3 regions of the Lentzea sp. NPDC092896 genome follow, and region 1 is predicted to be linked to each of the others. Evidence: riboswitches for the same ligand, from Rfam matches in the RefSeq annotation. Region 1 holds a riboswitch; each other region holds the start of a gene.
What was found. A riboswitch is a leader RNA that binds a small molecule or an ion and turns the genes downstream of it on or off. The one in region 1 is predicted to bind thiamine pyrophosphate.
Positions count from the first base shown of each region.

Region 2: linked by a shared signal. The riboswitch ahead of ACIQF0_RS16315 (FAD-dependent oxidoreductase) and the one ahead of ACIQF0_RS29250 (thiamine ABC transporter substrate-binding protein) in region 1 are both predicted to bind thiamine pyrophosphate.
Region 3: linked by a shared signal. The riboswitch ahead of thiC (phosphomethylpyrimidine synthase ThiC) and the one ahead of ACIQF0_RS29250 (thiamine ABC transporter substrate-binding protein) in region 1 are both predicted to bind thiamine pyrophosphate.

Region 1 is NZ_JBIVPX010000006.1:273,752-283,686, reverse strand. It holds gene ACIQF0_RS29255 (ABC transporter permease) at 1-583, opposite strand, end outside; gene ACIQF0_RS29250 (thiamine ABC transporter substrate-binding protein) at 559-1,557, opposite strand; TPP riboswitch at 1,551-1,663, opposite strand; gene ACIQF0_RS29245 (4a-hydroxytetrahydrobiopterin dehydratase) at 1,695-1,988, shown strand; gene ACIQF0_RS29240 (glycoside hydrolase family 88 protein) at 2,129-3,031, shown strand; gene ACIQF0_RS29235 (mannosyltransferase) at 2,948-4,162, opposite strand; gene ACIQF0_RS29230 (DUF6131 family protein) at 4,440-4,595, opposite strand; gene ACIQF0_RS29225 (BTAD domain-containing putative transcriptional regulator) at 4,658-7,366, opposite strand; gene ACIQF0_RS29220 (BTAD domain-containing putative transcriptional regulator) at 7,363-9,935, opposite strand, start outside.
Region 2 is NZ_JBIVPX010000003.1:137,189-147,123, reverse strand. It holds gene ACIQF0_RS16360 (MFS transporter) at 1-615, shown strand, start outside; gene ACIQF0_RS16355 (threonine/serine dehydratase) at 589-1,494, opposite strand; gene ACIQF0_RS16350 (threonine/serine dehydratase) at 1,491-2,420, opposite strand; gene ACIQF0_RS16345 (hypothetical protein) at 2,484-2,972, shown strand; gene ACIQF0_RS16340 (S1 family peptidase) at 3,666-4,505, shown strand; gene ACIQF0_RS16335 (NADP-dependent oxidoreductase) at 4,553-5,455, opposite strand; gene ACIQF0_RS16330 (TetR/AcrR family transcriptional regulator) at 5,505-6,062, shown strand; gene ACIQF0_RS16325 (dioxygenase) at 6,055-6,816, opposite strand; gene thiE (thiamine phosphate synthase) at 6,848-7,486, opposite strand; TPP riboswitch at 7,513-7,624, shown strand; gene ACIQF0_RS16315 (FAD-dependent oxidoreductase) at 7,619-8,575, shown strand; gene thiS (sulfur carrier protein ThiS) at 8,572-8,772, shown strand; gene ACIQF0_RS16305 (thiazole synthase) at 8,774-9,529, shown strand; gene ACIQF0_RS16300 (MarR family transcriptional regulator) at 9,607-9,935, shown strand, end outside.
Region 3 is NZ_JBIVPX010000003.1:125,811-135,745, reverse strand. It holds gene ACIQF0_RS16285 (SRPBCC domain-containing protein) at 1-10, opposite strand, end outside; gene thiD (bifunctional hydroxymethylpyrimidine kinase/phosphomethylpyrimidine kinase) at 51-866, opposite strand; gene thiC (phosphomethylpyrimidine synthase ThiC) at 863-2,518, opposite strand; TPP riboswitch at 2,508-2,632, opposite strand; gene ACIQF0_RS16270 (LysE family translocator) at 3,342-3,944, opposite strand; gene ACIQF0_RS16265 (aldo/keto reductase) at 4,017-4,955, shown strand; gene ACIQF0_RS16260 (peptide deformylase) at 4,952-5,530, opposite strand; gene ACIQF0_RS16255 (DUF3263 domain-containing protein) at 5,639-5,917, shown strand; gene ACIQF0_RS16250 (LytR C-terminal domain-containing protein) at 6,220-6,522, shown strand; gene ACIQF0_RS16245 (AAA family ATPase) at 7,040-9,193, opposite strand; gene ACIQF0_RS16240 (LamG domain-containing protein) at 9,432-9,935, shown strand, end outside.

The DNA.
Region 1 (9,935 bases):
AACTCGTAGCGCAGAAGAGGAACACGACCGCCGCGGCCGAGCCGATCGCCGGTGCCAACGCCGGCAGCACCACCGACACGAACGCGCGCGGACGCGAAGCTCCCAGAGCCCGCGCCGCGTCCTCAGCCCGTCGATCGGTGTGGGCCCACAGCCCGCCCACGGTTCGCGCGACCACGGCCACGTTGAAGAACGCGTTCGCCAGCACGATCGGCAACACCCCGCCGTCCGGCCAGAACGTCCGGAAAGCCAGGCCCACCACCACGGTCGGCAGCACGAACGGCACCATCACCGCGGCCCGGATCACGCCGAGCCCGCGGATCCGGCACCGTGCCAGCACGAACGCCAGCGGCATCCCGGCGACAACTGCCACGACCGTCGACGCCAGCGCCTGGCCCAGCGTGAACCCGACGAGTTCCCAGGTGTCGCTGTCGGCGAGCGCGGAGGCCACGCCACCTTCGCGCAGCCCGAGCGACACGATCGCCAGCACGGGCCACGCGAAGAACAAACCCAGGAAGGCCAGCGGCAACAGCGCCGCCGCCGACCACCCCGTGCGGGAACTCAGCCCTGCACGAGCTTGCGCCACTGCTCGACCCACGCTTCGCGGTTGTCCTTCACCTTGTCCGCGGGAAGCGACTGCGGTGAGGACGGCAACGGCGCGTCCTTGGCCCAGGACTCGGGCAGCGCGACACCCTCACGCGACGGGTAGACGTACATCTGCTCGGCCACCTGGGCCTGGAACTTCTCGCCCAGCAGGAAGTCGAGGACCTTCTGCGCGTCGGCGGAGTTCTTGGCGCCGGACAGCACACCCGCGTACTCGACCTGGCGGTAGCAGGTGTCCAGCACGGCCTTGGTCTTGCCGCCCTCGGCCGACGGCGACGACGCGTACGACACGACGATCGGCCGGTCGCCCTTGGTGGCGGAGAACTCCTGGTTGTAGGCCTCTTCCCAGCCGCTCACGACCTTGACGCCGTTGGCCTTGAGCTTGGTCCAGTAGTCCTGCCAGCCGTTCTCGCCGTACTTGGCGATCGTGCCGAGCAGGAACGCGAGACCGGGCGAGGACGTGGCCGGGTTCTCGACGACCAGCTTGTCCTTGAACTTCGGGTCGGCCAGGTCGTCGTACGACTTCGGCTCGACGCCGCCGAGCTTGGCCGGGTCGATGTTCAGGCACACGTCACCGACGTCGACGGCCTGCAACCGGTTCGTGTCGTCGGCCTTGTACCGCTGGGCGCCCTTCGAGGCCTCCGGCGAGGCGTACTCGGCGAACACGCCCTCCGACAACGCCCGCGAGGCGAACGTCGAGTCGACGCCGAACGCGACGTCGCCGATCGGGTTCGCCTTGGTGAGCACCAGCTTGTTCGTCAGCTCGCCCGCGTCACCGCTCGCGATCTGCTTCACGGTGATTCCCGAGGACTTCTGGAACTCCTCCAGCACCTCGGGTTTCACGACGAACGAGTCGTGCGTCACCAATGTGACCTCGTGCGTCTGCGGCGCGGTCGAAGTACCGGCCGAACAACCGGTCAACGCCAGCGCAGCGACAACAGCAAAAATCCTTCTCACGTCAAATCTCTCCCTACGCCGGTATGACCCGGATCAGGTGGACGGTCGAGGGCTTGCGAGCCCTCCTCTCAGCCCGGCGCTTCACCGGACTCCCGTGGCAACGCGCAGCCTACGTGACGTGGTGGGACGATCAGGGCATGGCCGAGCTGTTGAGCGACGATCAGCTGAACGACGTGCTGCCCAAGCTGCCCGACTGGAGTGCCCAGGACGCGGCGCTGGTCCGGACCGTGGAGCTGGCGAGCTTCTCCCACGCGATCATGGTCGTGAACCGGATCGCGGAGATCGCCGAGAACGACAACCACCACCCGGACATCGACATCCGCTACAAGACGCTGACATTCCACCTGAGCACCCACTACAAGGGAGGAATCACCGCGCTCGACGTGTCCCTCGCCGAGGAAATCGACGGGGTCCTGGACGCGATGAGCTGATTCGGTCAAGATGTGCGCTGCCGCCGCCCGCGGATATGAGAGGGAACACCCTCATGCGGTTGCGCACATCACTTTTCATCTTGGTTCTGACCGGGACACTTACCGCGATTCCGACCGCGGCTCAGGCCGTGCCGTGTGCCGTGACGGACACGATGATCAAGGCCAGTGCCACCTGGGTCATCAAGGGATCCGACCTCGCGGCGAACACCTGGTCCAACGCGAGCTTCCACGTCGGCAACCTCGCCCAGGTGCGAACCACCGGGATCAGCAACCACAAGACGTGGCCGTGGGTGCAGGCGAACAAGTACCTGCTGCCGCTGGACCCGGCGAACCCCTTCGCCCCGGACGCCCAGTCGACCGGTGAGCCGTACCTCGACGTGGCGTTCTTCCACCCGGAGCCCGAGGTGCTGCAGCCGTTGCGCGACAACCTGCGCGCCCAGGTGCAGGACGGGAAGACCGGCTACTGGCGCTCGCCGGACGCGCTGAACATGGCGCTGCCGTCGTTCACGCGCATCGCCGTGGCCGACCAGGACCAGGCCATGCTCGACTACTCGTTCAAGTCGTACCGCAGCCTCAAGGCCCGGACGTTCAACGAGTTCACGGGTCTGTGGAGCCTGAACGTGCAGACCAACGGCTGGGCCGTGCAGGGCCTGGCCAAGGCGATGCTCGCGCTACCGGCCGACCACCCGTACCGCGCCGAGTACGCCAAGACGCTGCGCAAGAGCGTGCAGACGCTCAGGTTCCTGCAGCGCCACGACGGCTTCTGGGGCAGCACCGGCAAGGACTCCGCCGCCACCGCGATGATCACCTACGCGATCGCCGCCGGCATCAACGCGGGTGTGCTCGACCGGGAGACCTACCTGCCGCACGTGCAGAAGGGCTGGCAGGCCCTCCTGACCGCGCTGGACGCCGACGGAACGCTGGGCTGGGTCGCGGCCCGCAACTCCTGGAAGCCCGCCTCAGCCGGTGACACCGGTGGGTTCGCTGTAGGGAGCTTCCTCATCGCGGGACAGCAGCTCGTCCCTCTGACGCCGGGTTGCTAGGCCGATCGCGACGAGCGTGAGCAGGCCCGTGGCCGGATAGCCCCAGCCGAGCGCCACGAAGACCCACGGCCGCGGGAAGTCCCAGATGTTCGGCTGGGCGAGCAGCAGGAACGAGATCAGGTAGCCGCCGGTCAGCAGCACCCACAGGCCGGCGGTGATCTTGCACAGGAGGTGTCCGCCCTCGTAGATCAGCCACAGGAGGGCGGGCACCATCCACACCCAGTGGTGGCTCCACGAGATCGGCGAGACCAGCAGGCCGAGCATCTGGACGCTGACGATCAACGCCAGCACGTCCTTGGTCTTGCTGACCGCGAACCACGTGAGCGCGGCCGCGACGAGCACGGCAACGATGTAGATCGGCCCGGTCTTCACGTCGTACCCGACCGTGCGGCTCAGGGCGCCGCGCATCGACTGGTTGATCGCGCTGCCGACCGGCCCGACGCGACTCGCGTCACCGAGCAGCTGGAACCAGAACTTGTCCGACTGGGACGGTGAGATGGCCCACCCGATGCCGTACACCACGACAAAAGCGACGAACGACCACACAGCGGCCATCCACCGGCGCTGAATCAGGAAGTACAGCCCGGAAATGGCGGGCGTGAGCTTGATGCCCGCGGCGAAACCGACACCGGCGCCGCCGACCCAGTTGCGCGCGCTGGCGAGCGTGCCGATCAGGATCGCGACCAGCACGAGGTTGATCTGGCCGTAGTTGAGCGTGGTGCGGACCGGCTCGATCCACAGCGTCAGCGCGGTCCACATCATGGCGCGGCGCGGGTCCTGCAGCTTCAGCAGCTTCAAGCTGGTGCGCACGATGTAGTAGAGGCAGCCCAGGCAGAGCAGCTGCCAGATCCAGCGCGACGCCTCCCACGGCACCCAGCTCATCGGCGTGAAGATCGCGGCCGCGAACGGCGGATAGGTGAACGGCAGCGGGAACACGTCCGCGTACTGGTCGAGCCGCCACTCGTAGAGGTCACCGGAGAACAGGTGCGGCGACCCGTTGCGGTACACCAGCAGGTCGATCATGGTCATCTTCGCCTGGAACGCGACCATGAAGAGGTGCCCGGCGACCGACAACGCGAGCAGCCACGGTGCTACGGAGAGCACACGCGCTTCCACAGCACGGAGTTTCACCCCGAAAACGTTACCCGAGGCAACGAAACGGGGTACCCCGGCGTCATTAGGACGGGAGAGATCGCAAGAGGGAGTTTTCTGGTCATGTCTGTTGATCTTGTAGTTGCCGCTGTCGCCGCTCTGGCCATGCTGGGGGTCGCGTTCGGAGTGTTCGCCGCTGCCGCACGCGCTAAGAACAACGTGTAAGAGCTTGTGAGACAAGCAGAAGGGGGAGCCTCCACAAAGGAGGCTCCCCCTTCACCGTTTCCGAGGGGAGGAACGGTGACTTGGTGCGCGTTTAGAAGTAGTGCGCCCGTCCGCCGATCGGCTTGCCGACCGCGCCCAACACGGCGAGGATCGCGCCGATCACCAGGAGCACGACTCCCAGGGTCGTCAGGATGCTGATACCCATCAGCCACCCGACGACAAGCAGAATGAGACCGAGGACGATCATGACACCTCCAGGTGGGGAATCCTTTTCTGGATTACCCCACGGGGGTCGGTACAAACCTCGCTTCATACATTCGTCACCGATGCAATCAGCTCCCGCACCTCAGCGGCTTCGGCCCGGCCGAACTCCTCGTACAGCGCCAACGCCTCGGTGAGCTGCTCCCGGGCCGCGGCGGGTTCCCCTGCCGCGATGTGCGCCCTTGCCAGACGAACGATCCCGTCCCCCAGAGCCTGGCGGTGCTCCATCGCCCGCAGCACCTCGACGGATGCGTGGTAGTTCTCCACCGCCTCCGCGTACCGGCCCAGTTCCAGATGAACGTCCCCCAGCGTCTCGAAGTTGTTCGCGTGTGGCATGACCTGGCGTTTCGACTCGAAGAACAACGCTTTCGCTTCCAGGCAGAGCTCGATCGCGCGCTCCTGGTCACCGGCCAGGTGATGAGCCCTGCCATACGCTTCGAGGTAGCAGGCTCGCTGATAATCGCTCAGCTCGGCGATCCTCGGGTGCACGCGACTCAGGATCTCCAGGCCGCGATCGGCCTGCCCCAGTTTCTCGTACACGTGTGCCAGCCCGCGGGAGACGTCAGCCTGCCCGTTGACGTTGGCCCCCTCCTCCTCGAATCGCAGAGCCGACTGCAGGTGGAGCTCTGCCTCGAAGAACATCTTTTTCGAGATGTAGACCCCTCCGAGCGAGCGGTGGAGACGCGGCTGCCCGAGCATGTCGTTCCGTCGTCGTGCGGCGTCCAGCGCGAGCAACTCCGTTTCCTCGGCGTCAACCAGCATTCCTGAGCGCAACAGGGGCAGATGCAGCGTGTAGCCCAACCGCCACACGAGGTCGTCCGCGCCTGCGGCCACCATCTCTCTCAGGACGCCCAGCAACACCGGGTACTCGACCCGGAACCACTTCCTCGCCGCCTGGGTGTCCGGCATCGGGACGATCACGGCCGCCGGCGACGGCGGTGCCAGTGGCGTCCAGCTGATCTTGACCTCGATCCGCAGGTTCGCGTCCAGCGAGGTGTGCAGGTAGTGGTCGAACATCCGCTGCTGCGCATCGGCCTGCGATTCCCGCGACAACTCGCTGAAACGCTCGGCGGCGTAGTCCCGCAACAGGTCGTGCAGCAAGAACCGGCCGGTGTGCGTGCGGGTGACGAGACTGCCCGCCACCAGTTCGTTCAGCGCACTCACTGATTCCGCTCGTGGCACCGCGGCGAGGCTCGCGGCGGCCTCGACCGTGAACTCCGGGCCTGGATGGCCGCCGAGCATCACGAACAACCGGGCAGCGGCCTCGCTGACGGACCTCAGCGACCAGGAGAAGACGTGGCGGACGCCGGTGGTGGGGTCGTCGATGTCGAGCGCGTCGAGCCGTTCCTCCTCCAGCTCTTCCGCGAGTGCGGTGAGCGGGTCGCCGTAGGCCGCGCGGGCGGCCACGATGCCCAGCGCCAGCGGCAGGCCCGCACACCGTTCGACCAGCCGCGCGACGGCGTCCGGCTCGGCCGCGATCCGTGCTGTGCCGATCCGTTCGGTCAGCAGGTCGGTGGCGGCCCGCTCGTCCATGACGTCCAGCGCGACGGGCTTGGCGCCCTCGCGCGCGACGAGTCCGCTCAGGCGGTTGCGGCTGGTGATCAGCACCAGGTTCCCGGCCCCGCCGGGCAGCAACGGCCGCACCTGGTCGACGTCCTTGGCGTTGTCCAGCACCACCAGCACCCGGCGCCGCGCCAGCAACGACCTGTACTCGGCGATCACCGCCTCGTCCGACGTCGGCAGCTCCTTCGCGGGCACGCCGAGTCCTGCGAGGAAGTCGCGGGCCACCGCGATCGGGTCGAGAGGCTCGGCTCGGACGTCGAAGCCGCGCAGGTTGACGTGGAGTTGCCCGTCCGGGAAGCGCTCGGCGACCTGATGTGCCCACTGCACCGCGAGCGCCGTCTTGCCGACACCACCGATGCCGTTGATCGCGGAGATCAGCACGGGTTCGTCTGGGCGCGTCCTGACCATCTCGGTCAGCTGCTCCAGCTCGTGCTCACGGCCCGCGAAGTGCGGATAGGCGGGCGGCAGTTGCCGGGGCACGATCGGCGAGACGGGCACCTCGCCGCTGAGGACCTGCGCGTGCGCCTCGCGCAGCCGTTGGCCGGGGTCGACGCCCAGCTCGTCGGCGAGCCGCTTGCGGATCTCCTGGTAGGCCGAGAGCGCCTCGGCTTGCTGGCCCGCGCGGTGCAGCGCGAGCATCAGCTGAGCCCAGAACGTCTCGCGCAACGGGTGTTGCCGCACCAGCGACCACAGCTCCGGCACCAGCAGGTCGGCCGGCCGGGCCAGGTCCTCGTCGATGCGGCGTTCGAGCGCGACGACCTGCTCCTCGACCAGTCGCGGCACGTCGTCGCGGTGCAGCGACTCGGACGTGACGTTGCCCAGCACCGGACCGCGCCACAGCTCCAGCGCGGCACGGTGCTCGCCCCGCGCGGCGAGCTCGCGGAATCGGGCGAGATCGAGCTGTCCGGGAGCGGCCTCGGCCAGGTAGCCGTTCGACGACGTGCGGACGCAGTTGGCGGCGCCCAGCGACTGCCGCAGCCGCAGCACGACGGTCTGCAACGTCTTGTGCGCGCGGCCGGCGGCGGGCGGCTCGCCGTCCCAGACCCGTTCGACCAGCTCGTCCACCGACACGAACTCGTTGGCGCGCAACAACAGCGTGGCGAGCAGCACCCGGCCGCGGCCGGCGGGAACAGCCACCGGCTCGCCGTCGAGCAGCACTTCCAACGGCCCCAGAACGCGGTACTCGGCAGTCACGCGGGCGAACCTACCGGTACGCCGCAGTCCCGGTAGGCATTGGCGGCCAACGCTTCCGCGGCCTGCGCGCCTTCCTCGTCCCCCAACGCACGGCGCACGGTCGCGAGCACTTCGTGCGACTGTCCTTCCAGATACCGCTGGCGGTGCCGCTGATGTGTGGCGACTGCCTCTTCCGCGCACGACAACGCTTCCGAAAGCTCGCCCATCGCAAGGTGGAGCAACGAGCGCTCGCTGAGCAGCACTCCTTCTCCCTCGAGCGCGTAAGCGACACCGGCCCGGAGTGCGCGGGCCTCGTTCAGATGGCTCGCTGCCCGCTCGAGCTCGCCGAGTTTCCGGTACGCCCGCGCAGCCGAGCAATGCGCGGTGAGCCGATATGCAGGAACCGCGGAGTCCTCACCCGTGAGCCTCAGGCGGACCATGGCGGCGGCCAGCGCGTCCCCGTGCGCACCGCAGTGGTCCATCACGTCTTCCAGCGCATGCCAGACGTGGAACTCCTCCTCCATGCCGACCCTGTGCCGCGCTTCTTCGAGGATGTCGAGCAAGAGGTCGAAAGCCTCGTCGACCCTCCCGAGTGCCAGGTCGATCTTGACGACGGAGGTGGCGCCGATGGAGACGCGCAGGGGGTTTCCCAGCTCGGCCAGTAGCGCGAGGTACAACTCGTAGTGCGCTCTGGCATCGGCGAACCTGCCCAGATCCAGACAGGTTGTGACCAGACTGTCGTGAGTGATCAGGCGAACGGCAGGTGAGTCGGCCAGCTCCAGCACCCTGAGCAGCGCCTGTTCGGTGGCCGGGTAGTCGGACAGCGCACACCAGAGGCTGGCGAGGGTCTGCAGGACCAACGCCTGCCCCTCGGTCGAACCCGTCCGCTCATGGATCGCAAGCGCCTGCCGCAGGTGTTCTGCTGAGTCGTCCAGGTCGCCCGCGATCCGGGCCATCGCGCCGGCGTTGCCGTGCGCGCTCGCCTGGATCGCCAGGTCACCCTCCTTGACGCCGATGCCGAGCGCTTCCCGCGCGAGCTGCATCGCCCCCGCGAAGTCCCCCTGGCAGAAGCGGTAGATGGAGCAGCCCAGGTCCGAGCCGGCGACCAGCAGGTCATCGCCGGACGCACGGCTGGAGCGATCCCGGATCTCACACAGCACCGACCAGTTCGCGTCTTCACGAACTTCGTAGTAGAAGCCGTTGAGCACGGCTCCGAGCTCGGCCACCAGCCGGTGATCGCCCCGCTCGCTTGCGACGAGCACCGTCTGGAGGAGGTTCGAGTGCTCGGCGTTCAGCCACGCGAACGCCTCGTCCGTGCTCTTCAGCACCACGTCGGGCAGCGGGGTCGTGACTGCCGCGAGCGGGTACTTCCGCTGGTCCGGGAACAGCAGTTCAGCGGCGTCGTAGGTCATGCGGCGGTAGAAGTCGTACAGCCACCCGATGGCCTCGTCGGCCTCCTCGCTCGTGCACCGTTCCCTCGCGTACACCCGCAGCAGGTCGTGCAGGGCGAAGCGGGTGCCGCGCTGTTCGACGAGGTGCACGCCGACCAGGTGGTTGAGGTGGCGGCGGGCGTTGGGCAGGCCGGCGATCACGGCGGCGTCGTTGGCGGTGAAGTCCGCGCCGGGCAGCAATCCCAGCCGGCGCAACACCATCCGCGTCTCCTCCGGCAGCGAGGAGTAGCTCTCGTCCAGGACGACGCTGACCGCGGCGGCGGGATCGCCGGGCACCGCGAGCTCGCCGAGGCGGTCGTCGTCGAGCTGCGCGACCTTGTCCGCGATGGTCATCGCGTCCGGGGAGGACAGGTCGGCGGCCGCGATGCGCAGCGCGAGCGGCAACCCGCCGCACAACCGCACCAACGCGGCGGCGGCCTCTGCCTCGGCCCGCACCCGGTCCGCGCCGAGCACCCGCTCCAGCACGCGCGTTCCGTCGTCGTCGCTCAGCACCGGGAGCCGCAGCAAATCGGCGTCGTGCAGGGCGAGTCCACGCAGGTCGCCTCGGCTCGTCACGATCGTCAGCGCGCCGGCGGACGCGGGCAGCAGCGGGCGCACCTGCTCGGCGTTCGCGGCGTTGTCCAGCACCAGCAACAACTTCCGGTCCGCCACGAGCGACCGGTAGAGCGCCACCTGTTCGTCCAGACCGGCCGGCGCGGAGTCGGCGCCCAGCGCTTTGAGCACGAGGGTCAGGGCTTCCTGCGGCGGCATGGCCCGCACCGGATCCTGACCGCGCAGGTGCACGAAGATCTGGCCGTCCGTGAACCGCTCGCTGATCCGATGGGCCCAGTGCACGGCCAGGGAGGTCTTGCCGACGCCACCTGTGCCCGCGATGGCCAGCACCTTCGCCCCGCTGGCCGCCAGCCGTGCCACGTCGCCCTCGCGCCCGGCGAAGGTGGCGAGATCCGGTGGCAACTGCCTCGGCGTGACGCGCTTCTCCTTCGGCGGCGCGACCTCTCCGCGCAGGATCTGCTCGTGCAACTCGCTCAGCGCGGGCGCCGGGTCGATCCCCAGCTCGTCCGCGAGCATCTCGCTGACCTGCCGATACGCCGCGAGTGCGCCGGCCTGCTGCCCCGACCGGTACAGGGCCAACATGAGAT
Region 2 (9,935 bases), on a different contig from region 1:
ATCTCGCTCGGATATTCGCCGACGGCGTCCGGACTGGCCAGCGTGCCGCTCACGATCATCATGCTGCTGGCCTCCTCGACGTCGGGGAAGCTCGCCCAGCGCTACGGCCCGCGCGTGCAGTTGATCGCCGGTCCGATCCTGGTCGGCCTGGGCATGTTGCTACTGCGCAACGCCGTTCCCGGCGCCTCGTACGTCACCGGCGTGCTGCCCGGTGTGGTGCTGTTCGGCGTCGGGCTCGCGACCGTGGTCGCCCCGGTGACGGCGACCGTGCTGGCCTCGGCGCCCGATCACCACGCGGGTGTCGCGTCCGGCGTGAACAACGCCGTGGCCCGCACCGGCAGCCTGCTCGCGATGGCCGTGCTGCCCGCCGCGGTCGGTCTGATGGGCGAGGACTACACGAACCCGGTCGTCATGACCTCCGGGTTCCAGATGGCTCTCGTGCTGTGCGCGGGCGCGGCGATCATCGGCGGCCTGCTGGCGATCGGGGTGGACAACCGGGTGCTGGACGCTGCCCCTGAGCAGCACGAAGCCCCGCATCCCGGCGAGTGCCTGCACTGCGGCGTGGAGGGCCCGCCGACGCACATCCGGTCAGGTGGCGAGAAGGCGCACCAGTAGCGCGGGGTCGACGTTGCCGCCGGACACGATGGCGACGCCACCCCCGAGCTTGGCCTGGGCCGCCACCGCGACGGCCCCGCTCGGCTCCGCGATCAGCCGCGCCCGGCGGGCCAGGTCGGTCACCGCTTTCAGGATCTCGTCCTCCGACACCGTGATCACGTCGTCCACGTACTTGCTGATGTGGGCCCAGGTGAGTTCCGAGGGCTCGTCCCTCAACGCGTCAGCGGCCGTCTGAGCCCGTTTCAGCGGGTCCCAGCGCACCAGTTCGCCCGTTTTGAGTGATTCCGCGATGTCGGCGGCCAGCTCGGGTTCCGCGCCGATCACCCGGACGTCCGGGCGCAGCGACTTGATCGCCGTGGCCACGCCGGAGATCAGCCCGCCGCCGGACATCGGCACCACGACGGCCTCGACGCCCGGCAGGTCGTCCAGGATCTCCAGGCCGATCGTGCCCTGACCGGCGATCACGTCGGGGTGGTCGAACGGCGGGATCAGCGCCGCGCCGCGTTCGGCGACCAGGGCCTCCGCGCGTTCGACGCGTTCGGTGATGCCGACGATGAAGACCTCGGCCCCCAACGCCTTCGTGGCCTCGATCTTGACCGCCGGGGTGTTGTCCGGCATCACGATCGCGGCCGGGACGCCGTGCAGGCGTGCCGCGAACGCCACGGCCTGCGCGTGGTTGCCGCTGGAGTACGCCACCACGCCGTTGGCGCGGTTCTCCAGGCGTGCCAACGCGTTCAGCGCGCCGCGGAGTTTGAACGCGCCGATCGGCTGCAGGTTCTCCGGCTTGATCCATCCAGGACCGAACGGCAGCAACGGCGTGCGCACCACGTGCGGGGCGATCACCGCCGCCGCCGAACGGATCTCTGGGAGCGCGATCATCCGAGGATCGACGCGAGCAGGGCAGGCTCGATGTTGCCGCCGGAGACGATCGCGACGGCCGGACCGGCCGGCAGGTCGCGGTTCAGGTACGCGGCGACGGCCACGGCACCGCTCGTCTCGGACACGACCCGCGTGCGGCGGGCGATCTGCCTCACCGCGTCCCGGATCTCGTCCTCGGAGACCGTCACGACGTCGTCGACGTACTCGCGGATGTGCGCCCACGTCAGCTCGGAGGCCTCGGCGCGCAGACCGTCCGCGACGGTGCGGGCGCGGTCGTGCGCGTCCCAGCGGACCAGCTCGCCGGCGGCGAACGACGCGGCGGTGTCGCCGGCCAGTTCGGGCTCGACACCGATGACGCGGACGTTGGGGCGCAACGACTTCACCGCCGCCGCGACGCCGGAGATCAGTCCGCCGCCGCTCACCGGCACCAGGACCGTCGCCACGTCGGGAAGATCCGCGCAGATCTCCAGGCCGATCGTGCCCTGGCCGGCGATCACGTCCGGGTGGTCGAACGGCGGGATCAGCGTCGCCTTCCGCTCCTCCACGAGCTCGTAGGCGCGCGACTCGCGTTCGGTGATGCCGACGACGAACACCTCCGCGCCGTGCGCGAGCGTCGCGTCGATCTTGATCTGCGGGGTGTTGTTCGGCACGACGATCGCGGCCGGCATGCCCAGGATCTTGGCGGCGTAGGCGACCGCCTGCGCGTGGTTACCGCTCGAATACGCCACGACACCGCGCGCCCGGTCCTCGGAAGGTATGCGGGACAACGCGTTCACCGCGCCGCGTTGCTTGAAGGCACCGATCGGCTGCAGCGACTCGGGCTTGATCCACAGGCCGGAGTCGAAGGGCAGCAACGGGGTGTGGACGACATGCGGGGCGATCGCGGCGGCGGCCGCGTGGACGTCTTCGAGAGTCACCAGGCGCATGCGTCGATGATGCACGTCACCGGGGCACAACCGGTGAACTGTGCCCAACGTCCTACGTGTGTCATGTCTGAGAAGGAGAAGATCACCCCCGTCAAGCTCATCGCGAGTGTGCTCGCCGCCGCCACAGCGGCCGTGCTGAGCCTTCGCCTCAACCTCGTCGGCACCATCGTCGGTGCGATTCTGGCGAGCCTCGTCACCACTCTGGGCGCTGTGTTCTACCAGCGGTCGATGGAACGCGAGAAGCGCTGGCAGGTGATCGCGGTCGGCGGCCTGCTGGTTTTCGCTGTGACCGTGCTCACCGCGACGAGCGTCCAGCTGGTCACCGGCAAGCCGGTCACCGCCGATCCGGGCAAACCGTCCACAAGCACCCACACCGAGACCCACACCGAGACGACGAAGACCGAAACGATCACCGTGACGCCGCCTCCGAGCACGTCCGGTCAGTCGTCGTCCGAGAGCACCACGACCACCACGCCGACGACGACGTCGACAGATTCCCGACAGCCGACGGACAGCTCGACGCCTCCGTCGACCACCGACCCCATTCGGTGATCACGTCACTACTTTGAGCGACAGTTAACTGTCAAAGGCTACGCGCCGCAGTTGATCTGTCGTGAGCTGTGACACACTTCGTTCACGTTCGGGGCAGGGCGTCATAGCCAAGAGGCCCGCAACTTCACTCGAACGGGCGAAGGAATTCGGTCCGAAAGAGACCGGGAGGAGGCGCAATGAGGCTCGTGGCACGTCCGCTTGAGCCCGGCGCCTTCGGTGGAGGACATGGCGCCTGCACCGGGTTTGAGAGGCAAGTTGGGATGGGAGGGGTGGGGCGACCCCTGCCGCCGCCCCACCACCCGTCCCCCTAGAGCCCCCGAGAGAGGTCCCTGCAACCGATCTCTCGGGTTCCCCTGCACCCGAAAGTGAGGGAGACGTCTGATGAACCGCACGAGTGCGGCCCGTGTTACCGGTGCCGTTGTTCTCGCCACCGGAGTCGTGACTGCTCTCAGCGTACCGGCGTTTGGCGCCCCTGCCGCACCGGTCGCCCCAACCGGTTCCGATACGGAGAGCTACTCGGCAGAGTTGCTCCAAGCGGTCCAGCGTGATTTGGGCCTGAACGCTGACCAGGCCCGCGTCCGATTGGCCTCTGACCAGAGGTCGAGCGAAATCGCGGAGCAGTCGAAGTCGTCTCTGGGCGACGCGTTCGGCGGAGCCTGGATCGACCAGGCGAGCGGCAGACTGACGGTCGGGGTGACCAAGTCGGGACTCTCCGTGACCGGCGCGGACACCCAGGTCGTCAAGAACTCGCTCGCCCAGCTCAACGGGACCAAGTCGGTTCTCGACCTCATGAGCGCCCCCGCGGCGATCACGAGCTGGCGGGTCGACGAGAAGTCGAACAGCGTCGTCGTCGAGGTCAACAAGAACGTGCGCGACGCGGCCGCGGACAAGTGGATCGCGACCGCGAAGTCCGTCAGCGGTGCGGTCCAGGTCGCCGAGGTGACCGAGAGCCCGACCCCGCTGTACGACCTGCGCGGTGGTGACGCCATCTACATGGGTGGTGGCCGCTGCTCGCTGGGCTTCTCCGTCACCGGTGGCTTCGTGACCGCGGGCCACTGCGGCACCACGGGCACCGCCGTCCAGGGCTTCAACCGCGTCGCGGCCGGCACGTTCGCCGGCTCGGTCTTCCCGGGCAACGACTACTCCTGGGTGCGGACCAACGCGAACTGGACCCCGCGTCCGTGGGTCAACCGCTACGGCGGCGCGAACGTGATCGTCAAGGGCTCGACCCAGGCGGCCGTCGGCTCGCAGATCTGCCGCTCGGGCTCCACGACCGGATGGCGCTGCGGCACCGTCCAGGCGTTCAACCAGACCGTGAACTACCCGCAGGGCCAGGTCCGGGGCCTCACCCGCACCAACGCCTGCGCGGAGCCGGGTGACTCCGGTGGTTCGTGGGTGGCGGGCTCCGGCTTCGGCCAGGCCCAGGGCGTGACGTCCGGTGGTTCGGGCAACTGCTCGTCCGGCGGCACCACGTACTTCCAGCCGGTGAACCCGATCCTGTCGCGCTACGGCCTCACGCTGACGCGCGGCTAGTTCTCAGCTGAAAGCGCCGCGGCACCCTCTGGTGTCGCGGCGTTTTTTCAGTTGAGGAGCACGATCTTGCCGTGGGCGTGGCCGGTCTCGCTCAGCCGATGCGCTTCGGCTGCTTCGGACAGCGGGAAGACCCCGGCCAGTGGCACGGTGAAGGCGCCCTGCTCGGCGAGTTCCGCCGCGATGGCGAGGCCGTGCAGCGCCTGGGGATCGGCACCGGGGCCGCCCGCGGTGTGCGTCAGCCGGATCCCGTGGTCGCCGGACAGGTCGGCGATCGTCACCACGCGATCCGGTGAGCCCGCGATCGAGATGAGGTCGGGCACGGTCCCCGCGCAGTGCAGGACGGCGTCGACCGCGCCGACCCGGTCCGCCAAGCCCTCGCCGTACTCGACCGGCGTCGCTCCCAGCGAGGCCACCAGGTCCTGACTCGACGGCCCGGCGGTCCCGATCACCTTCGCGCCCCGTGCGACCGCCAGCTGGATCGCCACCGTGCCGACGCCGCCCGCCGCGCCCGCGATCAGCAACGTCGTTCCGTCGCGCACCCCGAGCAGGTCCAGCGCCCTGGTGGCGGTCTCCACGTTGGCCGCCGCGCCGCCCGCCTGCTCCCAGCTCAGAGCCGCCGGCTTCGGTGCCCACGCGGCCAGCACCGCGAACTCGGCGTTGGCTCCGCCGAGCAGGGCCAGGTCGACCAGGCCGAACACCTCGTCGCCGGGGCTCACGCCGGTCACCCCCTCGCCGACCTCGTCGACGACACCCGCCGCGTCCACGCCGGGCACGTGCGGCAACGGCAACCGCTCGCCGAACATCCCGGAGCGCAGGTAGGTGTCCCCGGGAGTGACTCCGGAGGCGCGCACGGCGATGCGGACCTGACCGGGACCCGCGTGCGGTTCGGCGACCTCGGCCACGTGCAGGAGGTCGGCGGGTCCGTACTGGGTGAACTGAAGTGCTCGCATGCCGGCGAAATTAGTGGAACAGGGCGTCCACTTAGCCGAAACTGAGACGGTGACGGTGGAACTGACTCAGAACCTGCGGGCGGACGCCCAGGACAACCGCGACCGGATCCTGGTCGTGGCGCGGGAGGCCTTCGCCTCGGAGGGCCTGGACGTGCCGATGCGCGAGATCGCCCGCCGGGCCGGGGTCGGTCCGGCGACCCTCTACCGCCGCTTCCCCACCAAGGAGGCGCTCCTGGTGGAGGCGTTCTCGGAGCGGCTGGCGGCCTGCACGGCCGCGGTCGACGAGGGTCTCGCGAACCCGGATCCCTGGCAGGGGTTCTGCCGGACCATCGAGCAGGTGTGCCTGCTGCACGTGCTCGACCGCGGATTTTCGGCGGCGTTCACGAGCGCCTACCCCAGGGCGATCGACTTCGCCTCGGTGCGCGAGACGTCGTTCCGCTCGCTCGCCGAACTCATCAGGCGGGCGAAGGCGACCGGGCGGCTGCGGGCCGACTTCTCGGTCGACGACGTGGTGCTGCTCCTGATGGCGAGCGGGGGCGTCCGAGCGGGGACGCCCGCGATCGCGCGGCGGCTGGCCACGCTGTTCCTCGAAGGGGCGGCTAGCTGAACTGCACGGACCGCTTCGACAGTCCGTACCAGAAGCCGTCGACGCTGGTGCGGGCCTTCTCGTCGCTCGCGGCGCCGAGTGCCACGAAGAGCGGCGCGAAGTGCTCAGTCCTCGGATGTGCGATCCCCGCCGCCGGCGCCTTCTGCTGGAAGTCGAGCAACGCGTCGACGTCGCCGTTCGCGAGCTGCTGGTGCGCCCAGTCGTCGAACTCCTTCGACCACGACGGCGGCTCGTAGTCCGGTCCGGCGGGGAAGTTCACGCAGCTCAGGTTGTGGGTCATGAACCCGCTGCCGACGATCAGGACGTTCTTGTCCCGCAGCGGCGCCAGTTTGCGGCCGATCTCGTGCAGCTCACGCGGGTCGAGCGTGGGCATCGACATCTGCAGCACCGGCACGTCGGCGTCCGGGAACATCTCCTTGAGCGGAACGTAGGCGCCGTGGTCGAGCCCGCGCGTCTCGTCCTGCTCGACGTGGCCGCCGAGGAGCTTGCGGACGTCGGCGGCCAGCTGCGGTGCGCCCGGCGCCTCGTACTTGACGTCGTAGTACCGCTGCGGGAAGCCCCAGAAGTCGTAGACCAGGGGCACGGTCGTGGTCGCGCCGATGGTCGTCGGCGCCTCCTCCCAGTGCGCGGAGACCATGAGCACGGCCTCCGGGCGCGGGAGGGTGGCGGACCAGTCCTTGAGCTCTCTGGTCCACGTCTCGTCGTCAGCCAGCGGGGGAGCCCCGTGGCTCAGGTACAGCACAGGTGCGCTCACGTCATCGAGAGTACGCCTGTTTGTTCAAATTTCAACTACTAAGTTCAGTTTTGAACGACTCGGCGGCCTTGCGGGGGTCTTCGGCGTCGGTGATGGCCCGGACGACGACCACTCGGGTCGCTCCGGCTGCCTTTACCTCGTGGAGGTTCATGAGGTCGATGCCGCCGATGGCGAACCACGCGCGCTCGGACTTCGTGGCTCGGACCAGGTCGAGTCCCGGAGCCGGGCGGCCCGGTTTGGTCGGCGTCGGCCAGCACGGGCCGGTGCAGAAGTAGTCCACGCCGGGTTCCGTCGTCGCTGCGGTCATCTGGTCGACGTCGTGGGTGGAGCGGCCGATCACCACCTCGTCGCCGATGATCCGGCGGGCGAGCGGGACGGGCAGGTCGTCCTGGCCGAGGTGCAGCACGTCGGCGTCGACCGCGTGGGCGATGTCCGCGCGGTCGTTGACGGCGAGGAGCCTGCCGTGGCGCTCGGTGGCCTCGGCGAGGATCTCGATCGCCTCGATCTCCTGCTTCGCCTCCAGTGACTTGTCCCGCAGCTGGATGATGTCGACGCCGCCCGCGAGTGCCGCGTCCGCGAACTCGGCCAGATCAGGCCGGTTCGGCGTGCAGAGGTAGAGCGTCGCGTCGGCGAGTCGTTGCCTGATCAGGTTTCCGTCGAGTCCTGGCACGTACGCACGTTAACCGTTATGTTGAAGTCGGTCCGCACGGGAGCCTGGAGAACACCGGGCTGAGAGGGAGCGTGGTTCGCTCCGACCGTCGAACCTGATCCGGGTCATGCCGGCGCAGGGAGCGTGAATGCCTTGAGCAGTGTGGAAGTGGCCGTCCGAGGGGGCGGTGTCATCGGGCTGTCCGTGGCTCTCGCCGCGGCACGGGCCGGGTTCTCGGTCTCCGTGTTCGACGACGGGTCGCCGCATGCCGGCTCGCGGGTCGCGGGCGGGATGCTCGCGCCGTTGACGGAGGCCTGGCCGGGCGAGGAAGCCGTGGTGGCGCAGGGTGTTGCGGCCCTCGCACTGTGGCCGTCGTTCGCTGAGTCTTTGGGTGTCGAGCTGTTCACCGCGGGGACTTTGGCGGTCGGTGCGCAACCCGGTGACCTCGCTGATCTCCGGCACGCGGGGGAGTTGCTGACCTCGCGGGAGATCCGGGCTCTCGAACCTTCTCTCGGGCCGGCGGTGCGCGGTGGCGTGCACGCGCCGGGCGATCTCGCCGTCGACAACCGCGTGCTGCTTTCCGCACTGTGGAAGGCTTGTCTGGACGCCGGAGTCGTGTCCTCAGTGGAGGGACGGGTCACGGTGATCGCCGCCGGGGCGTGGAGCGGTGCGCTGCATCCCGCGTTGAAGGACGTGATCCGGCCGGTCAAGGGCGAGATTCTGCGGCTGACCCATCGGCCCGGCGCGTTGCCGCCGCCTCGCCACACGATCCGCGCGCTGGTGTCCGGTCGTCCGGTGTACCTGGTGCCGCGAGACGACGGTCTGGTCGTCGGCGCGACCCAGTACGAGGCGGGCTTCGACACCGACGTGACCGTCGCGGGCGTGCGGGACCTGTTGCGGGACGCGGAAACCGTGCTGCCGGGCATCGCCGAGTACGCGCTGACCGAGGCCGCCGTCGGGTTCCGCGCGGGCAGCCCCGACAACGTCCCGATCGTCCGCTGGCTGGAGCCGGGCGTGATCGCGGCGACCGGCCACCACCGCAACGGCCTGCTGCTGGCCCCGCACACCGCTCAGGTCGTCGTCGACCTGCTTCAGGGAGGAAGTTCGTGAAGGCACAGGTGAACGGGACCTCCCGCGACTTGGCCGAGGGCACGTCGGTGGCCGCGGTCGTGACGCTGGTGGGCGCACCCGAGAAGGGCGTGGCCGTGGCGCTCGACGGTGCCGTGGTGCCGAGGGCGTTGTGGGACAGGACGATCGTGCCGGACGGCGGCGTCGTCGAGGTGCTGACCGCGGTCCAGGGAGGCTGACGTGGACGATCCGCTGATCATCGCGGGCCGGGAGTTCCGGTCCAGGCTCATCACCGGCACCGGCGGTGCCGCGAACCTCTCGGTGCTGGAACGGGCCCTGGTCGCGTCCGGTACCGAGCTGACGACCGTGGCGATGCGCCGCGTCGACGCCGCGGGCCAGACCGGCGTGCTGGAGTTGTTGCGGCGCCTGGGGATCGAGGTCCTGCCGAACACCGCGGGCTGCCGCACGTCCGCCGAGGCCGTGCTGACCGCGCAGCTGGCACGCGAGGCCCTGGAGACGAACTGGGTCAAGCTGGAGGTCGTCCACGACGAGGAGACCTTGCTGCCGGACCCGGTCGAGCTGCTCGACGCGGCCGAGCGGCTGGTGAACGACGGCTTCGTGGTCCTGCCGTACACCAACGACGACCCGGTGCTCGCCCTGAAGCTCCAGGACGTCGGCTGCGCGACGGTCATGCCGTTGGGCTCTCCCATCGGTACGGGTCTCGGCATCCGCAACCCGCACAACATCGAGATGATCACTTCCAGGGCATCTGTCCCAGTGGTGCTCGACGCGGGCATCGGCACGGCGTCCGACGCGGCCCTCGCGATGGAACTCGGCTGCTCAGCGGTGCTTCTGGCGACCGCCGTCACCCGAGCGCAGGACCCGGAACGGATGGGCGCCGCCATGCGTTGTGCGGTCGAGGGCGGACGGCTGGCACGCCTGGCCGGACGAATTCCACAACGCTTTTGGGCCCAAGCGTCTTCGCCGGGACTCTGAGGTCGCTACCGTGGGTGCACACGTGTTGGGGGATGATTGAGAACTACCTGAAATCCCGCCGAGGAGGACGACAAGCCGTGACGGCCCCCATTGACGCCGAGGTCGAGGACGCGACCGCGCGCCTGTACCTGGCGATCGGCCGGCTGGCCCGGTTGCTGCGACGCACCGGTTCCCCCGGACTCGGCCCCGGCGCGGTCTCCGCGCTCGCCACCCTCGCCCGCTGCGGCCCCATGCGCCTCGGCGACCTGGCGAACAAGGAGGGCGTGGCGCCCCCGACGCTGTCCCGCATCGTCGCCGCGCTGGTGGAAGCCGGTTACGTGAAGCGCGAACCCGACCCGCAGGACGGCCGCGCCTGGCTCGCCACCCCCACGCCCGAGGGCGAGACGATGGTGTCCGGCGTGCGGTC
Region 3 (9,935 bases), on a different contig from region 1:
CCTCGTTCATCTGCACGGTTGTCAAGCATGGTGGGACGGTCCAGCGATTTTCAGCCCGGCAACCGCCACAGCGGCGACACCGGACCGACGCCGCCACCCAGCGGGTAGGCCGCGGCCACCGACTTCACGATGAACTCCTTGCCGAACCGCACGGCCTCCGGCACCGAGGCACCCTTCGACAGCGCCGAGCTGATCGACGACGCCAGAGTGTCGCCACTGCCGTGCGTGTGCTCGGTGTCGTAGCGAGGTCCAGGCAGTTCGATGAACTCACGTCCGTCGTAGAGCAGGTCGAGGCACTCCGGGTCGTCCCACATGTGGCCGCCCTTCACGAGCACCCACTCCGGCCCCAAGGCGTGCAACGCCTCCGCCGCCACGCGCTGGTCCGCGCGGTCCTTCACCGCGATGCCGGTGATCAGCCGCACCTCGTCCAGGTTCGGCGTCACCAGCGTCGCGCGCGGGAACAGCAGGCTGCGCAACGCGTCCAGGGCGTTGTCGGCCAGCAGTTGGTCGCCGTGCATGGACGCCGAGACCGGGTCGACGACGAACGGGGTCCTGCCCCTGCCGATGCCGACGCGGTCGAGGGCCGGGGTGATGGCCTCGATGATCCGCGCCGACGCGAGCATGCCGGTCTTCGCGGCCTGCACGCCGATGTCCTCGGCCACCGAGATGATCTGCGCCGCGACGACGTCCGCCGGGATCTCCGAGACTCCCGTGACGCCCAGGGAGTTCTGGACCGTCACGGCCGTCAGTGCGACGCAGCCGTGCACTCCGCACGCGAAGAGCGTGCGGAGGTCGGCCTGGATACCCGCACCACCGCCGGAATCGCTTCCGGCGATGGTGAGGACCCTGGGTGGTGTCGAGGTCACGAAGTCTCCACGACCGGGAGGTAGACCTTGTTGCCCGTGTCGGCGAACTCGTCGGACTTCTCCGCCATGCCCGCCTCGATCGCCTCCACTGTGGACAGACCGCGTTCCTCGGCGTAGCGCCGCACGTCCTGCGTGATCTTCATGGAGCAGAACTTCGGCCCGCACATCGAGCAGAAGTGCGCCGTCTTCGCCGGTTCCGCGGGGAGCGTCTCGTCGTGGAACGAGCGCGCGGTGTCCGGGTCGAGCGACAGGTTGAACTGGTCCTCCCAGCGGAACTCGAAGCGCGCCTTGGACAGCGCGTCGTCCCAGTCCTGGACGCCGGGGTGGCCCTTGGCGAGGTCCGCGCTGTGCGCCGCGATCTTGTACGTGATCACGCCGGTCTTCACGTCATCGCGGTTCGGCAGGCCGAGGTGCTCCTTCGGCGTGACGTAGCAGAGCATCGCCGTGCCCAGCCAGCCGATCTGCGCCGCGCCGATCGCCGACGTGATGTGGTCGTACGCCGGCGCGATGTCGGTGGCCAGCGGCCCGAGGGTGTAGAACGGCGCCTCGCCGCACCACTCCTCTTCGAGCCGGACGTTCTCGGCGATCTTGTGCATCGGCACGTGGCCGGGGCCCTCGATCATCACCTGGACGTCCTTCGCCCGTGCGATGTGCGTGAGCTCGCCCAACGTCTTGAGCTCGGCGAACTGCGCCGCGTCGTTGGCGTCCGCGATGGAACCCGGCCGCAGCCCGTCACCCAGCGAGAACGTCACGTCGTAGGCGCGCAGGATGTCGCAGAGCTCCTCGAAGTGCGTGTAGAGGAAGCTCTCCTTGTGGTGCGCTAGGCACCACGCGGCCATGATCGAACCGCCGCGCGAGACGATGCCCGTGACGCGCTTGGCCGTCAGCGGCACGTACCGCAGCAGCACGCCTGCGTGCACGGTCATGTAGTCGACGCCCTGCTCGGCCTGCTCGATCACGGTGTCGCGGTAGACCTCCCACGACAGCGAAGCCGGATCGCCGTTGACCTTCTCCAGCGCCTGGTAGATCGGCACGGTGCCGATGGGAACGGGCGAGTTGCGCAGGATCCACTCGCGCGTCTCGTGAATCCGCTTGCCGGTGGACAGGTCCATGATCGTGTCGGCACCCCAGCGGGACGCCCACACCATCTTCTCGACCTCGTCCTCGATCGACGACGACACCGCGGAGTTGCCGATGTTGGCGTTGATCTTGACGAGGAACTTCTTGCCGATGATCATCGGCTCGGCCTCGGGGTGCTTGCGGTTCAACGGAATCACCGCACGCCCGATGGCCACCTCCTCGCGCACGAACTCCGCGTCGAGGTTCTCGCGCACCGCGATGTAGCGCATCTCCGGGGTGATGATCCCGGCCTTCGCGTACGCGAGCTGGCTGACAGCTCCGTTGATCGGTTCCCGTGCGGCGATCCACCCCGACCTCAGGTCGGGGAGTCCACTGTGGACGTCGATGGTCGCGTTGTCGTCGGTATACGGACCGGAAGTGTCGTAAAGATCGACATGTTCGCCGTTGGTCAGCTCGACCCTGCGGTAGGGCACCCGGATGTCAGAGGAGACTTCCCGATACACCTTGCGCGAGCCCGAGATCGGGCCGGTGGTCACACTGGGCTTGACCGAACGGTCGTCAAGTGCCGTCACGACATTCCTCCCTACGCCGGCATTACCCGGTCAGGTTCAGGCGGTCGGTGACACCGGCACTACGGCCAGTCACCCTCTCAGCCCGCTCAGGCGCGAGCTCCCGCGTTGTGTTGAGTTGTCGAGAACCGACCATAGTCAGCGCGCGCCGTAGCTGCCAAGGGCGTCGTTTGCCCCTAATCTCTTCCCCGTGGCTGATCACCAGCCGTTCCCGCCCGGCGCGCGACGCGGCCAGCGTCCCGCCGTGGTCTCGGCATGCCCTTCCTGCGGAGAACTCGCAGGTCGCGGCTACCCCGACTGCGGCTTCTGCGCGGAACTGCTCGACCAGTTCTGGCTCGCGGACTGGGAGGCGTTGCGCACGTCGTCCCAGCTGGCGGACCGGGAACTGGCCGAACTGGTGACCTCCGCGGACGTCGGCCAGTACCCGTGGACGTGCGTGGACTGGGCGATGACGCTGCTGGCGTGCTCCCGCTGCGGTGCCGAACTGGGCACCGGACCGGTCGAGTGCGTGCGGTGCGCGGTGACCGAGGAACGCCGGTGGAGCTGGGACCACTCGGCCCATCCGTACACGATGAGCGCGAACGAGCACCTGCTCCGGGTCGCCCGCGCGGCCCTGCGCGCACCTCACCGGCGTCGTCCGGCCGTCGTGCAGGCCTGGCAGCTGGTGCTGCCGTTCCTGATCGCCGGTGAGGTGATCGAGTTCGGCCGCCTGGACCGGATCCGCGCGCACGTGCTGGCCGGCGGCTACGCGTCGATGGCCGCCTGCCACACCTTCGCCGAGCTGGCCGGGCTGCCCGAGCTGTTCTGGCGCCGGGGCAGCCCGATCTCAACGCGGGTCGAGTACCAGCCGGACTCCGAGCGCCAGCAGCACGCCGCCCGACAGCTTCTCGAGCGCGGGACGGACGCGCGGCCGGCTCAGCCAGCCGCGGATCGTGTGCAGGATCGACACGATGATCAGGTACCAGACGGTGTCGATCAGGACCCACCCGATGGCGAGGAAGAGCAGAACCCCCTTGCCGGCCTCCCCGGCAGGCACGAACTGCGGTAGGAACGAGATCGCGAACACGCCGAGCTTCGGGTTGGCCAGGTTCACGACCAGGCCGCTGCGGAACGCGTGGCTGGCCGGTGGGGGGTCGGCGTTGGGCAGGCTCTTGCTGATCAGGGCCCTGACGCCGAGATAGATCAGGAAGACCGCACCGGCGATCCGCAGCGCGTGATAGGCGATCTCGGACGCCGTGAGCAGGACCGACAGGCCCAGCGCGGCCGCGATCGCCCAGCACGCGACACCGACCTCCATGCCGAACACCGTCGCCAGCGCGGCTTTTCGCCCGTGCACCGACTGTCGCAGGACCATGGCCGTGCCAGGTCCGGGCGACAGAGCGATGAGGAACGAGGCCGCGACGAAGGCGACGATGTTTTCGATCGGCATGCCATTGATGGTCGCTGGTCGTCGCAACTTGTTTCTTGACCTGGAGCGCGCTCCAGGATGTTCGGTGGAGTCATGACCTTGGAACTGGGGAAGTTGGGTTTCGGCACGTGGGCCATGGGCGGACCGTTCTCGGGCCCGGACGGATCGCCGGTCGGCTGGGGACCCGCGGACGACGGTGAGTCGGTGCGGGCGTTGCGGCGGGCCGTGGAGCTGGGCGTGACGCTGTTCGACACTGCGGACGTCTACGGGTGCGGGCACGCGGAGACGCTGGTCGGGCAAGCGTTTGCGGGCATGCGTGACCAGGTGTTGATCGCCACCAAGTGGGGCTGCGGGTTCGACGCCGCGGCTCGGCGGATGACCGGGGACGAGGGGTCGGTCGCGTACCTGCGCGGTGCTGTCGAGGCGTCGTTGCGGCGGCTCGGGACCGACCGGATCGACCTGTACCAGCTGCACGTCGGCGGGCTGGGGCTGGAGGAGGCGGCGCTGCTGCGGGACGAGTGCGAGGCGCTGGTGGCGGCGGGCAAGATCCGGGCCTACGGGTGGAGCACGGACCACGTCGAGCGCGCGCGGTTCTTCTGCGAGGGCGAGCACGGGATCGCGGCGCAGGCCGACATCAACCTGCTGTTCGACAACCCCGAGATGTACGCGGGGGAGTACTCGGTGCTGTGCCGTCGGCCGTTGGCGATGGGGTTGCTGGCCCGGGAGACGTTCTCCGAGCTGCCCGCGGACGACGTGCGCGTCACGAACCCGTCCTGGCTGCGGTTCTTCGTGGACGGGCGGCCGTCACCGGAGTACTTCGAGGCTCGTGAGGCCGTTCGGGACGTGCTGACGTCCGGCGGGAGGACGCTGGTGCAGGGTGCGCTGGCGTGGTTCTGGGCGCGTTCTCCCCGCCTGGTTCCGATTCCGGGCGTCCGGACGGTGGCCCAGGTCGAGGAGAACGCCCGCGCGCTGGAGTTCGGGCCGTTGGGCGTGGAGGAGCTGAAGCAGGTGGAGGCGGTGCTCCGGCCCTAGTCCTCGTCCTCGTCGAAGTTCGCGGGGTCGTTCGGGTCCCACGAGAGGCCCGGCACGTTCCACTCGTTGTCGCGCAGCATCCGCTTGGCTTCCTTCTTGTACCGGCCGATGAGGCGGTCGGTGTAGAGGTAGCCGTTGAGGTGGTCGGTCTCGTGCTGCAGACAGCGCGCGAAGAAGCCGGTGCCCTCGACCTCGAACGGCTCCCCGTCGAGGCCCTGGCCGGTCACCTTCGCCCATTGGGCGCGTCCGGTCGGGTACGCCTCGCCGGGGACGCTGAGGCAGCCCTCGAAGTCGTCGTCCGGATCCGGCATGGTCTCCGGGATCTCGGAGGTCTCCAGAGTGGGGTTCACGACCACGCCGCGGTGCTGGACACCCTCGTCATCCGGGCAGTCGTAGACGAATACCCGCAGGTCGACGCCGATCTGGTTGGCCGCGAGCCCGACACCACGAGCAGCTGCCATCGTCTCGAACATGTCGTCGACGAGGGACTTCAGCTCGGTGTCGAACTCGGTGACCTCGCGCGTCGGGTTGTGGAGCACGGGGTCGCCTGCGATGCAGATGCGATGGACGGCCATGGCTGAACTTTAAGCCGTCCAAAACTGTCGGTGTCGCGCGGTAGGTTGGAACGATCACGTGATTGAATTGCCCGCACCTGAGATGGTGTGGCGACCGTGGGGAGCCAGATGGATCACGCCGAGACGCTCACCTCCGCTGACGGGCTGACCAACCGCGAACGCACGATGCTCGCGTTCGAGCGTCAGTGGTGGAAGTACTCGGGATCCAAGGAACAGGCCATCAGGGAACTGTTCGACATGTCAGCTACCCGCTACTACCAGTTGCTCAACGCGCTCGTTGAATCCGAAGCCGCACTGGCTGCCGATCCGATGCTGGTCAAGCGGTTGCGCGGCGTGCGGACAGGCCGCCAAAGGGTTCGCGCACGCGCCAGGAGCACCGAGGACTGATGACCTCCCCCGAGTCCGCAAGCCCGTCCCGTCCGGCCAAGGCAGCCGGCTTCGCCCTGCTCGGTGTCGCCGCCGTCGCGTTGGTGATCGGTGTTGTCAGCCTGTTCAGCGGTGGGGGGTCCGAGACACCTCCCGTTGCCGAGGGGTCGTCCACGGCTCCGCCCGCATCCGCCAGTTCTGAGCCTCCGGTCTCTGCTCCGGCCTCGACTTCGTCTTCGGCGCCGGCTGCGACCACTTCCGCGCCTCCGGCTTCTACGCCTGCTACCTCAGTTGTGCCGCCTCCGCCTGTCACCCAGCCCGGAGTGGCCAAGGTGCCGGTTCGGGTTTACAACAACTCGACCATCACCGGGCTTGCTTCCAAGGCTTCTGATGAGGTTCGGGGTAATGGGTGGACTGTTGCCGAGACTGGGAACTACTCGTCCGGGACTATCCCTACCACTACCGTTTACTTCCGGCCTGAGACTGATGAAGAGGCCTCGGCCAAGGAACTGGCTGCGGTTTTGAGGGCTCGGGTTGAGCCTCGGTTTGATGGGATTCAGTCTGCTGCGGCCGGGATCATTTTGATTGTCACCAATGATTTTCAGGGGCCTTCTAAGAACAAGTAGGCGTTGGTTGGGTTGAGTCCTGATCTGCGGCTGCTTCCTGGGGCTCCGCCCCAGACCCCGCCAATCTGATCAAAAGCCGGGGTCCACGCCATGCGTAGGTAGATGGCACGCCTGTTGCTTTGGGCGGAGGCGCGTTGCTTTGTGGGGCGCGTTGGTGGGGTGGCTTCGTCACGAGTCGAGCCAAGAGCGGGCCACACATGAGTAGGGGTGTCAACTCGACGAAAAGCGTGTCGAGTTGACACCCCTACTCATGTGCAGCAAGAGCTGTGGCACGACTCGTGACGAAGCCACCCCACCCAGACCGCACGGTAAAGACGGCTCGCCTTCGGCTTCGCGGGTGATCTGGCCTCGACGTGATCGTTCGCCTTTTCGGTTCACCTCGACAATGCGGCGAATTTGCGTTCCGATCTGGTCAGCCCGCAGCCCGCAGCCCGCAGCCCGCCAATCTTTCTGATCTTGTCGGTGCTGCCTTGTACGTTGGGTCGCGGGGGGTCCTGAAACCAAGGGGACCCCTGCGTCAGCGTGCTGTCGCGTAGGCCGCCAGTGATGCCAGCTGTGCCGCGTCCAGTGACGGGCGCACTACCTTCCTCGCCTTGGCCAGGTGGGTTTGTGTCACCTCGGCCGCGTCCAGGGACTCCCGCATTGCTGTCAGAGCCGCTTCCCGGATCAGGGCCGCGCAGTCTGCCGCCGAGTACATGTCCAGCTCTTCGGCCAGTTCGGCCAGGTTCACGTCGGTGGACAGTGGCGTGTTTCGCGATGAGGCCTTGAGGATTTCCGTGCGGGCCTCGGCGTCCGGTGGTGGCACGTAGATGATTCGTTCCAGCCTGCCTGGGCGGAGGAGGGCCGGGTCGATCAGCTCTGGGCGGTTGGTCGCGGCGATCACCACGACGTCGCGCAGGGGTTCTACGCCGTCCAGTTCGGTGAGGAGGGCGGCCACCACTCGGTCTGCCACGCCTGAGTCTGAGGACTGGCCTCGGCGTGGGGCCAGGGCGTCCACCTCGTCCAGGAAGATCAGGGCCGGGGCCGCGTCCGCTGCTCGGCGGAAGAGTTCGCGGACCGCTCGTTCTGACTCTCCTACGAACTTGTCCATCAGTTCGGCGCCCTTGACGGTCAGGACGTTCAGCTGGCCCGTGCCTGCCAGTGCTCGGACCAGGAACGTCTTGCCGCATCCCGGCGGGCCGTAGAGGAGAAGGCCTCGTGGCGGGTCCACGCCCAGGCGGGCGAACGAGTCGGGGTAGCGGAGGGGCCAGAGGGCCGCTTCTGTGAGGGCCTGCTTGACCTCCTTCATGTCGCCCACGTCTTCCAGCGTCAGGCCGCCGGTCTGCACGGTGTCGGAGGCGGACATGGAGATCGGGCGGACCGTGTTCAGGGCGCCCAGCAGATCTTCTTGTCCCACACGGGGTTCTGCCACCTCGCGTTGGCGGAGGGCGGCTCGGACCGCTGCTTCGCGGCGCAGGGCGCAGAGGTCCGCCGCCACGAAACCCGGTGTACGGGCGGCCACCTCGCCGAAGTCCACATCGGACTGCACCGGGACGTCGCGCAGCAGTACCCGCAGGAGTTCGGTCCTGCCCGCTGTGTCGGGGAGGGGGAGTGCGAGTTCGCGGTCCACGAGATCCGGGGCGCGCAGGCGGGCGTCCACTGACTCCGCGCGGGCTGATGTGACGATCAGCGCGAGGTTCGGGCGGGAGATGGCCGTGCGGAGGATGTCCAGGACGACGGTCGCCACCGGTGGGGGTGCGGTGGGCAGCAGTGCGTCGATGTCGGTGAGGAGCAGGACGGTGGGCTGCTCGGGGACACCCGCGATCGCGTCGCCCAGTTGTTTGGCCATCGCGCCCGGCTCCAGGACGGCGATGCTGGGCGCGGCCAGTTCCACCACCGTCGCCTCGACCGAACGGGCCACGGCGCGGACCAGCGTCGCCTTGCCCACGCCTTCCGGGCCGCTGATCATGGCGGCCAGGCGGGCGGAGGCGCCCAGCTTCGTGAGGAGTTCGGGCTGGCGGAACATCAGCTCCAGCCACTCGGTCAGGCGGCGCGCCTGTTCGCGCTGGCCCACCAGGTCCGCGAGGGGCAGCGCCTCGTGCTTCTCCTGCACCACCACCGGCGTCACCTCGGCGGCGGGGGCCGAGGCCGAACGCCAGCCGACGACGCTCGACGGCTGCACGGCCACCGGGCCCGCCGGGTCGGTCGAGGTGATGGTGATCAGTTCGTTGGTCCACGTCATGCCGATGGCGTTGGACAGCTTGCGGCGCGTCTCGGAGACGTTGGCGCCGGGCGGCGGCGCGAGGTCCTGGGGCAGCAGCGAGACGTTGTCGCCGACGGTCAGGACCTTGCCCGTCAACGCCATGCGCACGTGGTCCGGCGTCAGCGCCGTGGTGGCCAGGCGGGAGCCCGCGACGGTGATCGAACGCGCGGCGGTCACCTCGACCGGAGCCACGACGATCTCGGAGCCCTCGACCACGCCGAGGTTGGTGAGCGTCACGTCGTCGACCAGGACCACGCCCGGCGGCTGCTCGCCGGCGGCGGCCAGCGCGGCGCTCACGCGGGCGCCGGTCAGCTTCACGGCGTCCCAGGCGCGCAGGCCCAGAGCGTCGAGCACCTCGGGGTGAAGGCGGACCACCCCGCGCCGGGTGTCCAGAGCGGACGGGGACAGGCGAGCCGTCAGCGTGATCACGACCACGACTCTAGTTCCTCGCCGTGAACCTGCCGGGCGGCTGAGGAACAGCGCGCGTAGCGCGATCTTGAACCGCACCGATCACACATCGGTCACACACACCCGGATGAGACGCGATTAGGCCGAATGGAGTCTTCCGGGTAAGGCGGATGTAAAGGCACGGTTGTGTTCGTCCGGGCCTGGGGGCCCGGTCGTCGTGCGGCGGCACGACACAAGCGGCCTGGGGGGCTACAGCACAATGCGCCATAGACAGGCGCGCCTATTTGGCGCGCGCGCGTTCACGCTCGTTCTGGCTGTATCAGCCGGTCTCATCACTCCCGACGCGCTTGCGGCGCCTGCTCCGGCCGAGTTGCCGGACGAGGTGGCGGCGTTGGCGGCGGCACGGAAGTTCGACAAGCCGGTGAAGGTCTCGGGGCTCACGACCGAGGCGACCGAGACCGTGGCGAAGCCGGACGGCCGGATGGAGCTCGTCCAGTCCCTGAAGCCGGAGCGGGTGAAGCGCGGGAACAAGTGGGTTCCCGTCAGCACCAGGCTCCGCAAGGACGCGGACGGGCTGATCCGTCCGGAGGCAGCCCCCGTTGACCTCCAGTTCTCCGGCAAGGGCAAGGGCAAGCCGCTCGCGTCGGTCTCCAAGGACGGCGTCGAGGTCGGTCTGACCTGGTTGGAGTCGTTGCCGGAACCGAAGGTGGACGGCGCCAGGACGACGTACTCGGAGGTGTGGCCGGGCATCGACCTGACCGTC